DNA from 2 places in the Paenibacillus sp. G2S3 genome. Region 2 is predicted to be linked to the other one. Evidence: a T-box and tRNA genes for the amino acid it is inferred to sense, from the RefSeq annotation. Region 2 holds a T-box; the other holds one or more tRNA genes.
What was found. A T-box is a leader RNA that pairs with one kind of tRNA and senses whether it is charged. The one in region 2 lies ahead of trpS (tryptophan--tRNA ligase), so its partner is inferred to be a tRNA-Trp.

Region 1 (5,445 bases), 140 kb from region 2:
CTGTAGCCTAAACTGTGTTCTCTCCGAGACGGATCCCGAGTAGTGCGGGGCACGTGAAACCCCGTATGAATCAGCAGCAGGACCATCTGCTAAGGCTAAATACTACCTGGCGACCGATAGTGAAACAGTACCGTGAGGGAAAGGTGAAAAGCACCCCGGAAGGGGAGTGAAATAGAACCTGAAACCGTGTGCTTACAAAAAGTCAGAGCCCTATTCATGGGTGATGGCGTGCCTTTGTAGAATGAACCGGCGAGTTACGTTTAACATGCAAGGTTAAGCCGAGAAGGTGGAGCCGCAGCGAAAGCGAGTCTGAATAGGGCGATTTAGTATGTGGACGTAGACCCGAAACCGTGTGATCTACCCCTGTCCAGGGTGAAGGTGCGGTAACACGCACTGGAGGCCCGAACCCACGTACGTTGAAAAGTGCGGGGATGAGGTGGGGGTAGCGGAGAAATTCCAATCGAACTCGGAGATAGCTGGTTCTCCCCGAAATAGCTTTAGGGCTAGCCTCGGTATAAGAGTAGTGGAGGTAGAGCACTGATTGGGTGCGGGGTCCGCAAGGATTACCAAGCTCAGTCAAACTCCGAATGCCATATACTTATTGCCGGGAGTCAGACAGTGAGTGCTAAGATCCATTGTCAAAAGGGAAACAGCCCAGACCATCAGCTAAGGTCCCCAAGTGTGTGTTAAGTGGGAAAGGATGTGGAGTTGCACAGACAACCAGGATGTTGGCTTAGAAGCAGCCACCATTGAAAGAGTGCGTAATAGCTCACTGGTCGAGTGACTCTGCGCCGAAAATGTAACGGGGCTAAACACACCACCGAAGCTATGGCTAGATACGTATGTATCTGGGGTAGGGGAGCGTTGTATGTGGGTTGAAGGTGTACCGTAAGGAGCGCTGGACAGCATACAAGTGAGAATGCCGGTATGAGTAACGAAAAGATCAGTGAGAATCTGATCCGCCGAAAGCCCAAGGTTTCCTGAGGAAGGCTCGTCCGCTCAGGGTAAGTCGGGACCTAAGGCGAGGCCGAAAGGCGTAGTCGAAGGACAACAGTTTGAAATTACTGTACCACCGTAATCCGCTATGAGCGATGGGGTGACGCAGGAGGGTAGTGACGCGGACTGATGGATATGTCCGTCTAAGCAGTGAGGCTGATGTGTAGGCAAATCCGCACATCATTAAGGCTGGGCTGTGATGGGGAGCGAAAATTGTAGTAGCGAAGGTCATGATCTCACACTGCCAAGAAAAGCCTCTAGCCAGGAGAAGGTGCCCGTACCGCAAACCGACACAGGTAGGCGAGAAGAGAATTCTAAGGCGCGCGGAAGAACTCTCGTTAAGGAACTCGGCAAAATGACCCCGTAACTTCGGGAGAAGGGGTGCCCCGGTAGTGTGAATAGCACGAGGGGGCCGCAGTGAAAAGGCCCAAGCGACTGTTTAGCAAAAACACAGGTCTGTGCGAAGCCGCAAGGCGAAGTATACGGGCTGACGCCTGCCCGGTGCTGGAAGGTTAAGGGGAGTGGTTAGGGGTAACCCGAAGCTATGAACCGAAGCCCCAGTAAACGGCGGCCGTAACTATAACGGTCCTAAGGTAGCGAAATTCCTTGTCAGGTAAATTCTGACCCGCACGAATGGCGTAACGACTTGGGCGCTGTCTCAACGAGAGATCCGGTGAAATTTTAATACCTGTGAAGATGCAGGTTACCCGCGACAAGACGGAAAGACCCCATGGAGCTTTACTGCAGCTTGATATTGAATTTGGGTACGATCTGTACAGGATAGGTGGGAGCCGTAGAAATCGGAGCGCAAGCTTCGGTGGAGGCGCCGTTGGGATACCACCCTGATCGTATCTAGGTTCTAACCTAGTACCCTTATCGGGTACGGGGACCGTGTCAGGCGGGCAGTTTGACTGGGGCGGTCGCCTCCTAAAGAGTAACGGAGGCGTTCCAAGGTTCCCTCAGAATGGTTGGAAATCATTCGAAGAGTGCAAAGGCATAAGGGAGCTTGACTGCGAGACCTACAAGTCGAGCAGGGACGAAAGTCGGACTTAGTGATCCGGTGGTACCGCATGGAAGGGCCATCGCTCAACGGATAAAAGCTACCCTGGGGATAACAGGCTTATCTCCCCAAGAGTCCACATCGACGGGGAGGTTTGGCACCTCGATGTCGGCTCATCGCATCCTGGGGCTGAAGTAGGTCCCAAGGGTTGGGCTGTTCGCCCATTAAAGCGGTACGCGAGCTGGGTTCAGAACGTCGTGAGACAGTTCGGTCCCTATCTGTCGTGGGCGCAGGAAATTTGAGAGGAGCTGTCCTTAGTACGAGAGGACCGGGATGGACGTACCGCTGGTGCACCAGTTGTTTCGCCAGAAGCATGGCTGGGTAGCTACGTACGGACGGGATAAGCGCTGAAAGCATCTAAGCGTGAAGCCCCCTCAAGATGAGATTTCCCAATTAGTAAGACCCCTTGAAGACGACGAGGTAGATAGGTTGGAGGTGGAAGTGCAGTAATGCATGGAGCTGACCAATACTAATCGGTCGAGGGCTTATCCTATACTTAAAACGCAAATTCAACTCGGATTCAGTTTTCAGGCGATCAAGCCTGGTATGAATATTCCCTGATAGCTCAGTTGGTAGAGCACTCGACTGTTAATCGAGTTGTCACAGGTTCGAGTCCTGTTCGGGGAGCCATATGGAGAGGTGTCCGAGTTTGGCCGAAGGAGCACGATTGGAAATCGTGTAGGCGCCACAAGCGTCTCGAGGGTTCGAATCCCCTCTCTCCGCCACAAATTTTACTTAGTATGGCCCGTTGGTCAAGGGGTTAAGACACCTCCCTTTCACGGAGGTAACATGGGTTCGAATCCCATACGGGTCACCAAATTTTCACTTGATTTTACATAGTGTAGTTTGGTACAATAACAATTGTTGTTTATGGAGGCTTAGCTCAGCTGGGAGAGCATCTGCCTTACAAGCAGAGGGTCGGGGGTTCGATCCCTCAGCCTCCACCATAAATATTTAAGAACGACGCGGGGTGGAGCAGCCCGGTAGCTCGTCGGGCTCATAACCCGAAGGCCGCAGGTTCAAATCCTGCCCCCGCAACCAATTTTCATTAAGCAATTGTATCTTTTGGAACCGTGGTGTAGTTGGCCTAACATGCCTGCCTGTCACGCAGGAGATCGCGAGTTCGAATCTCGTCGGTTCCGCCATTTTTACCTTGGCTCGATAGCTCAGTCGGTAGAGCAGAGGACTGAAAATCCTCGTGTCGGCGGTTCGAATCCGTCTCGAGCCACCATGATTTCCACAATAGAATGAGTGCCATGCCGGTGTAGCTCAATTGGTAGAGCAACTGACTTGTAATCAGTAGGTTGGGGGTTCAAGTCCTCTCGCCGGCACCATCCTTGGAGGATTAGCGAAGTGGCCAAACGCATCAGACTGTAAATCTGCTCACGTAAGTGTTCGGTGGTTCGAATCCATCATCCTCCACCAGTTTTTAGGGGCATAGTTTAAAGGTAGAACAACGGTCTCCAAAACCGTTGGTGTGGGTTCAATTCCTGCTGCCCCTGCCAAATTCTTTCTAAAGTTTAATATGGCGATCGTGGCGAAGGGGTTAACGCACCGGATTGTGGTTCCGGCATTCGTGGGTTCGAGACCCATCGGTCGCCCCATTTACTTTAACAAAGAAGAATGGCAACAAAATTCAGTTTAATATGGCGACTGTGGCGAAGGGGTTAACGCACCGGATTGTGGTTCCGGCATTCGTGGGTTCGAGACCCATCAGTCGCCCCATTTTACTTTAAAATGTTATTGGGGATTAGCCAAGCGGTAAGGCAACGGACTTTGACTCCGTCATGCATAGGTTCAAATCCTATATCCCCAGCCATTTTATGCGGACGTGGCTCAGCGGTAGAGCATCGCCTTGCCAAGGCGAGGGTCGCGGGTTCGATTCCCGTCGTCCGCTCCAAATTTTTCATATGGCGCCATAGCCAAGTGGTAAGGCAAAGCTCTGCAAAAGCTTTATCCCCAGTTCAAATCTGGGTGGCGCCTCCATTAATTTCATATGTGCCGGCGTGGCGGAATGGCAGACGCGCTCGACTCAAAATCGAGAGGGAAACCGTGGAGGTTCGAGTCCTCTCGCCGGTATATCAAAAGGTTTGTAAAGTCGCTTGTATAAGCAACTTTACAAACCTTTTTTGTCTTTGAGCTTTTATTCTTAAGCCGTTGAATTAGAGGCGTCTCTAATCAACGGCCTTTTGTGTGGAGTGTTGTTTTATTGACTGCTTAATCGGAATGCCCGCGGCGTGAGACCAACTTCACGTTTAAACATATTGCAGAATTGGGCGTCATTCACAAACCCAGCGGCAGCGGATACTTCAGAGATATGCATTTGGGTATGCTGCAAGAGAGATTTTGCATAATCCAGACGTTTCAATAGTAGATAGCGCAGAGGTGAAGAACCGAATCGCTCTTTAAATAAATGGCGGAAACGATCATAGCTGTATCCAGACATCTCAGAGAGTGTTGCGACTGATAGCTTATGGCGGTAATGCTCATTCATATAGTTTAGAACATATTGTACTCTGTCTTCCGTTGGAGACTGAAAACCAGAGGCGCTAAGAAGCCGTATCAGATGAACAGTGATTTCGCTCATTTGCAGATTCAATAGTTCGGAGAATCCATCTTGCTTGCGTGTAAATTCTGCTTTCATCCGAAGCAAGATTTGTAGAACAGTATGGTCTTTATCATCTTCATAGACGCCTTGCAAATTCTCCATATTTGGGTGATTTGAATGGAAGCCTACAAATAGTATAGTAGCATCCTCGCGATGGTTCTCGTCATGTTTATGATTGGGTGGTATTAGCGCGAATGAAGAAGAACGAAAATGATAACTTCGCGACCCCACATTAGTAGTGCCCGATCCATTTAAGTAATAGACCAGTTCATAGCATTCATGCTGATGCGGTGGAATATAGGTATTAACCTCATGTGCTGCATTTACAATATATAGAACACGATCCATGATGACCCTCCAATAATTACGTTTTAGCCGAATCGTACAAAAATATGACCGAAATCATATAATTATTTTCATTAATATTTGATATGATCGTATCAACAAATCCGAAAATTAGCAACCTGACTGGCCATCTCGTTCGGAAATTAGTCGGATAATTTATAAAAATGATAATTTTCTCTCTATTTTTGAGTCTATTCGTTAAAATCATTAAATTGTTGACAATGTAACTTGCAACATGAGAGTTTCCATCTAAATCGTGAAATATACAACGGACTAAGAAGGAGAGCCTCTCAAATTACTAACCAACTATAAATAGGGGGAATAGAAAATGAAAAAGAAAGTTCTTTCTTTGTTGTTACTAGTAGTAATGGTAATGGTCACAGCCTGTGGAAATAATACGTCGAGTAATGGATCTTCCGCGAATGCAGGATCTAAT
Region 2 (5,445 bases):
ACTATGCCATGAACGTTGCTGAGACCGCTTCAACCTTCGCAGAGGTCATTGTGTCTGACGCTCAGGTTAAAGCCGCTAGCAACGCTGAAGAGAAGCTGGCGCTGCTTGAAACGAAGATTCAGAACAGCGTGGCCTTCTTTATGAACATTCACGCACGGTTCTTGTTCGAGACTCGCTTTTATGAGAAACGTAAGGAAGGACTTGTGAATGCTGAGGAGCTGTCTGAATTGATGGTGGAAGCACAGAAGGAAGCCTTCTGTGGAGTGCTTTCGGAATACCATCCTCATTTCTGGGCTTCAAAGCTGCATTTTTATATCACTGATGTGCCGTTCTATAACTTCCCGTATACCGTTGGTTACATGTTCAGCACAGGCTTGTATCGACTGGCTCTGCAAGAAGGAGCTTCCTTTGCAGACAAATATGATAACTTGTTGCAAGATACTGGTGTGATGACTTTAGAGGATTTGGTACTTAAGCATCTGGGTGTGGATCTGACGAAGCCGGACTTCTGGCAAGGTGCTACAGATCTGATCGTAGCTGACATTAATGAGTTCTTGGAGATGACGGAGCACTTAATTTAAAAAAGTCTAAAGTAAGACAAATTTCACGGTAAAAAAAGCAACTAATTTTCAGTATGAATACGCAAAAGCCCCTGATATAGGGGCTTTTTTTAATGGTATAATGTCGAAAAAACACGATTTTTAAAAATAAATATACGATTAATCTATGGATTTTGCGCATCTATAGGGATAATAACCCAATTTTTCCGAATAATGTTGTTTACCCTTTATCAGTAACCTATAATGAGTCTTAAGCCTTATATAAGGCGTGCTAGAAAAACCACTTAGCTAAGCTCTCAAAATGAAGCAAGCGCTTACGAAGTCAGCTTTGTACGAAGTGAACTCGAATGAAGCAAGCTCACAAAACTAAGTGAATGCTTACGAAGCAAGTTTTGTACGAAGTGAACTCGAACGAAGCTAAGCTCACAAAACTTTTAGGAGGAAAAGTATGCTTAAGACAGAACAACTATCATTAGCGAGACAGATGGATATGGTGTTTAAGGAGCTGCAGGAAGAATTATCGGGATTAACTTCTGGAACGGTATTTGTGCAAATACGAAATAACATGATCGGAAAATTCGGCATACGACATAATCCGCTTTCTGGACGGAGTGGGGGATTCACTGATGTGAAAGAAGGGATGACAGAGGGGCAGCAGTCTTCTTTTCGACTAATGGCGTTGGAAAGTCTGAAATACAAGCGGCGTTGGACGCATGGTGAAATTTCTTATGAGTTCGCCATCAGACAGGGAATGGTGATTGTAGATGCTACGTTGGAGTCCAATTACAATATGGCGAATCTAATGATTCGATCGCCTCGTAATGCCTATGTGGAAAGTTCCGAACAATTTTTTGGTTAAGCGTTATTTACATAAAATTTGAAATGTTTTTTTAAATCAAAAACCCTCCCACAGCTTCAGAAAGAAGTGTGAGAGGGCTCAAAAGCTACTCGGCTTTAGGCTTGATATCGCCCTAGCCGGATAAAACACTTAAGATAACGTTGTTACTGACGACCGGACAGTTGTTGTTCTGCCAGTTGTACTAGACGTTTAGTGATGTAACCGCCCAGAGAACCAGTTTCGCGAGAAGTGTAGTTCCCGTAATAACCGTCAGCTGGGATCGTTACTCCAAGCTCCTGTGCTGCTTCATATTTCAACTGTTGCAATGCCGCAGTTGCTTGAGGAACGACCAGGTTATTGGAACGACTGCTACGACCTTGACCTGCTTGACCCATGTGTGTCACCTCCTTCGCCCGTTGTGAAGATAGTATGAGCGCTAAGAGGTTAATTCATGCATCCGTTCGAAAGGTTTTAAGGATGGTAATTTTTAGTGAATTAAAAGTGAGGATATAAACTTCTTAATTGCTAGGAATCAAACAAAAAAAATCGGTCTTCCCTTACGTAATCGTAAAGGAAGACCGATATAATGTATATCTGCTTTAAATCTCAGGATAGATCATTTCCAGCACGGTGGATAGATTCTGACTTTGACCGGGTTCTATCGTTAAAAGACCGGTGAAGGAAGCATCGTCGGATACATTTGGTGCATTCGCGAGCCATGTATAGGGCTCAATGCACAGAAATTGATCTGCTGGTCCTTTGGTATATAGCACCCAGTGACGGAATAGATTCTCGTCAGCAGTATAACGAAGGCCATAACCATCATCTCGTAATAATAAGGCTTCTACGGGCTGTTCTTCTCCAATACGTAGAGCGGTATCAAAATTAGTTCCCTGCATGTTCATTCCGGTGTTCAAGGCTTCCAGATCACCAAGTGGAATTAGATCGCCGCTAGGGAGCAATTCATCGTTCAGTTCATAAATACTATTTACTGGGAGTTTAAGATTCCAGCGCTCAGGTTCTCCATCAATCATAAACCATGTGTGATAACCGATTCCAAAAGGAATTCGATGATCTCCGAGATTTGTAACCTTTAAAGTTTGGGTAAGTCGGGCTTCCTGAAGCCTAAATGTCATTTCGAATTTAAGTGGGATAGGGAATTGCTCCATCCAGTGAGGATCATCTTCCGTTCGGAATTCAGTAGTGACCGCGCAACCATCCTCATCTTCTTCAATATCGCTGACACACCAAGCCTGAGTTCGGTGTAGACCATGAATATGATTGTCATTAGCGGTATTCTGGTCAAATTGATAACTTGTACCCTCGAACTGAAATTGGCCCTTGCGAATTCTTCCGGGTGGAATTAATAGCGGCATGCCAAAATGGTAAGGTTTTTGCATAAAGAAAGCTTGATCGCTTTCATCAGGCCGCCGTAGAATTTCCCGTTGTTTCTTTACATCAAACAATGAAATCACGTTATTTCCTAGTCGCGGCAAAAGCGTGACTTCCAGTTCACGGCTGTGCAAAATATAAGTATCATAACCGCCCCACTGCCCTTTGGTCACCTGTTTCATGAGATATGCTCCTTTATCGTAACTGTAATCGAATAGAACATGGATAACCTTATCATAACAGATTTATACGGTAGTGGTTAAGTGATTTGACAACTTCTCTTTATGGTTCTATGATGAAGGCATTAATTCATGATGATAATGTGATGACGGGGACAAGTAGGCAGGTATTGCACCTTCAGAAAGCCGGTGGTTGATGCGAACCGGTAGGACAAACCTGATGAATGGACCCCTGAGCGCCGAGCTTGAACGGGAGCTAAATGCCCTAGTAGACCGGCCGGATCTTCCCCGTTAACGGAAGACTAAGGCTGTTTTCTTCTTGTCTAAACAAGATTAAGCAGCGAATAAGGGTGGCACCACGGTCTCACGTCCCTTGCGGATGGGGCTTTTTTTGCGTTCTCGGAAACTTAGAAATGACATCAAACGGAGGTCTATATTATGAAAAAAGTATTGTCAGGCATTCAGCCGAGCGGTTCACTTACACTGGGGAACTATATTGGAGCACTGAAAAATTTTGTGAAGCTGCAAGATGATCATCAATGTTTCTTTATGGTTGTCGATATGCATGCGATCACTGTAGCACAAGATCCGGCGGCACTGCGTGAGCAGTCAGAGTCCGTAGCAGCCCTCTTTATTGCAGCGGGAATTGATCCTGCACGTTCTAATGTCTATATGCAGTCGCATGTGCCACAACACGCTGAACTAGGCTGGATCATGACGACACTTACAGCAATGGGTGAGCTGGAGCGTATGACCCAGTTTAAAGATAAATCATCAGGTAAAGATTCTGTTGGCGCTGGTTTATTCGTCTATCCTTCCTTGATGGCAGCAGATATTCTTGTTTATAACGCAGATCTTGTGCCGGTCGGAGAAGATCAGAAGCAACATTTGGAGCTGACTCGTGATTTAGCTGGCCGCTTCAATAATCGTTTTGGTGAATTCTTTACCATTCCGGAGCCGTACATTCCAGAGGTGGGTGCACGTATTATGTCTCTGGATGATGGTACCAAAAAAATGAGCAAGAGCAACCCTAACGCTGGCAGCTACATTGCTCTGTTGGATTCACCGGACGTGATCCGTAAAAAAATCAGCCGTGCAACGACTGATTCAGGACGTGAAGTGATTTTTGATCCAGCTAATAAGCCAGAGATCAGTAATTTGATGAGTATTTATTCCGAATGTTCTGGAATGACACTCCAGCAAATTGCCGATCGTTATGAAGGGCAAATGTATGGCGGCTTTAAGAAGGATCTTGCTGAAGTGGTTGTATCTACGCTTGAGCCTTTACAACAAAAATATAATGAAATTCGTAGCTCGGGTGCGATTACAGATATTCTCGCTGAAGGTGCTGGTCGTGCACGTATTGTTGCAACTGAGACGTTGAATGGAGTTAAAGAACGGATGGGATTTCTGCCAGCTCGTTAATTTAATCAGCGCTCAGGCTTTCCTGTTTGCGTCTGATCTTGGCCTTGAGGATAAATCCCCAGCCAATATTCATGACACAGAGAAACCCGAGCAGAAGTGCCAACCAAAAGCTATAACTGATCGCGATTGAAGCGGCAGTAAGAATAAGAATAGAAGAACAAGCGAACCAAAGTGAAAGTCCTTTACCCATTAGGAGAGCCTTCCTTTCTATGTCTGCTAAAATGAATCCCGGAGTATGATAATAATACTCCGGGATTTTTTGTGATTATAGAATAGATCTCTGCGTAAGTCTACAGTTTCATCTTAAAGAACCAGGGTCAATGGAAAATCGCTTGTCGAGCTTCTCGCTGCTAAGCCAACCTACATAGGTATTTAAAGGGCGATATTGATTGTCCATCACTAACACAGCCACAAATGGGTATTGTTTGCGATGTAAATAACGCACGTCCCCCCAGCGCACCATATATCCTGAAGGAAGTTCCTCCACTTCGGCTACTGCATAAGAGGTGAAGTATAGAAAGGACTGAATATCAGGGTGCGACTTGGATATCTCCACAGCGGGATGAGTCGAGCATACAGCATGTTTGAACCATTCCAGTCTGTTATTGACTAGCTGCCCTACATCATAGCTGCCATCTTTTTTCACCTTTACTATGTTCCAGCGCTTTAGTGAAATTGTAGGGATTACAATATAACGTTCGCCAGCACTATGATGTAAATCCTTAAGCTTGATATTACGCGTAAGGCGTGCGTGAACGATGGTTCTCCAAATATAATAAAGAATAGTACAGGCATACAGCGTAATAAATAAAGGCTGCGGTGGAACGATCCCGGTGATCCAGAGAAGGATGGCTGCGATATGGCTACCAAATATAAATGGATCAAAAATGTGGATGATGTTCCATGCAATCCATTTCTCCGTGAATGGACGTGCAGCCTGAGTGCCATAGGTATTAAATAGATCAGAAAATACGTGAACACCTACACCAATGAAGCTCCAGAGCGCAATATGGCTTAGAGCTTGTAAATCAGTAAAACCAAATAAGGGCCC

Region 1: it has a tRNA-Trp gene. The T-box ahead of trpS (tryptophan--tRNA ligase) is inferred to sense a tRNA for this amino acid. The anticodon was not compared.

What each region holds. Positions count from the first base shown of each region.
Region 1 covers NZ_CP126095.1:5,795,926-5,801,370, reverse strand. Annotated here, with positions in the region: rRNA gene QNH28_RS25560 (23S ribosomal RNA) at 1-2,549, shown strand, start outside; tRNA gene QNH28_RS25555 (tRNA-Asn) at 2,611-2,686, shown strand; tRNA gene QNH28_RS25550 (tRNA-Ser) at 2,690-2,781, shown strand; tRNA gene QNH28_RS25545 (tRNA-Glu) at 2,799-2,873, shown strand; tRNA gene QNH28_RS25540 (tRNA-Val) at 2,929-3,003, shown strand; tRNA gene QNH28_RS25535 (tRNA-Met) at 3,021-3,097, shown strand; tRNA gene QNH28_RS25530 (tRNA-Asp) at 3,124-3,201, shown strand; tRNA gene QNH28_RS25525 (tRNA-Phe) at 3,212-3,287, shown strand; tRNA gene QNH28_RS25520 (tRNA-Thr) at 3,315-3,390, shown strand; tRNA gene QNH28_RS25515 (tRNA-Tyr) at 3,396-3,481, shown strand; tRNA gene QNH28_RS25510 (tRNA-Trp) at 3,488-3,561, shown strand; tRNA gene QNH28_RS25505 (tRNA-His) at 3,585-3,660, shown strand; tRNA gene QNH28_RS25500 (tRNA-His) at 3,706-3,781, shown strand; tRNA gene QNH28_RS25495 (tRNA-Gln) at 3,801-3,875, shown strand; tRNA gene QNH28_RS25490 (tRNA-Gly) at 3,882-3,956, shown strand; tRNA gene QNH28_RS25485 (tRNA-Cys) at 3,969-4,042, shown strand; tRNA gene QNH28_RS25480 (tRNA-Leu) at 4,057-4,135, shown strand; gene QNH28_RS25475 (AraC family transcriptional regulator) at 4,263-5,012, opposite strand; partial or broken gene QNH28_RS29790 (BMP family ABC transporter substrate-binding protein) at 5,338-5,445, shown strand, end outside.
Region 2 covers NZ_CP126095.1:5,655,510-5,660,954, reverse strand. Annotated here, with positions in the region: gene QNH28_RS24915 (M3 family oligoendopeptidase) at 1-581, shown strand, start outside; gene QNH28_RS24910 (O-methyltransferase) at 1,009-1,419, shown strand; gene QNH28_RS24905 (alpha/beta-type small acid-soluble spore protein) at 1,563-1,793, opposite strand; gene QNH28_RS24900 (aldose 1-epimerase) at 1,998-2,972, opposite strand; T-box leader at 3,107-3,346, shown strand; gene trpS (tryptophan--tRNA ligase) at 3,408-4,394, shown strand; gene QNH28_RS24890 (hypothetical protein) at 4,396-4,584, opposite strand; gene QNH28_RS24885 (metal-dependent hydrolase) at 4,693-5,445, opposite strand, start outside.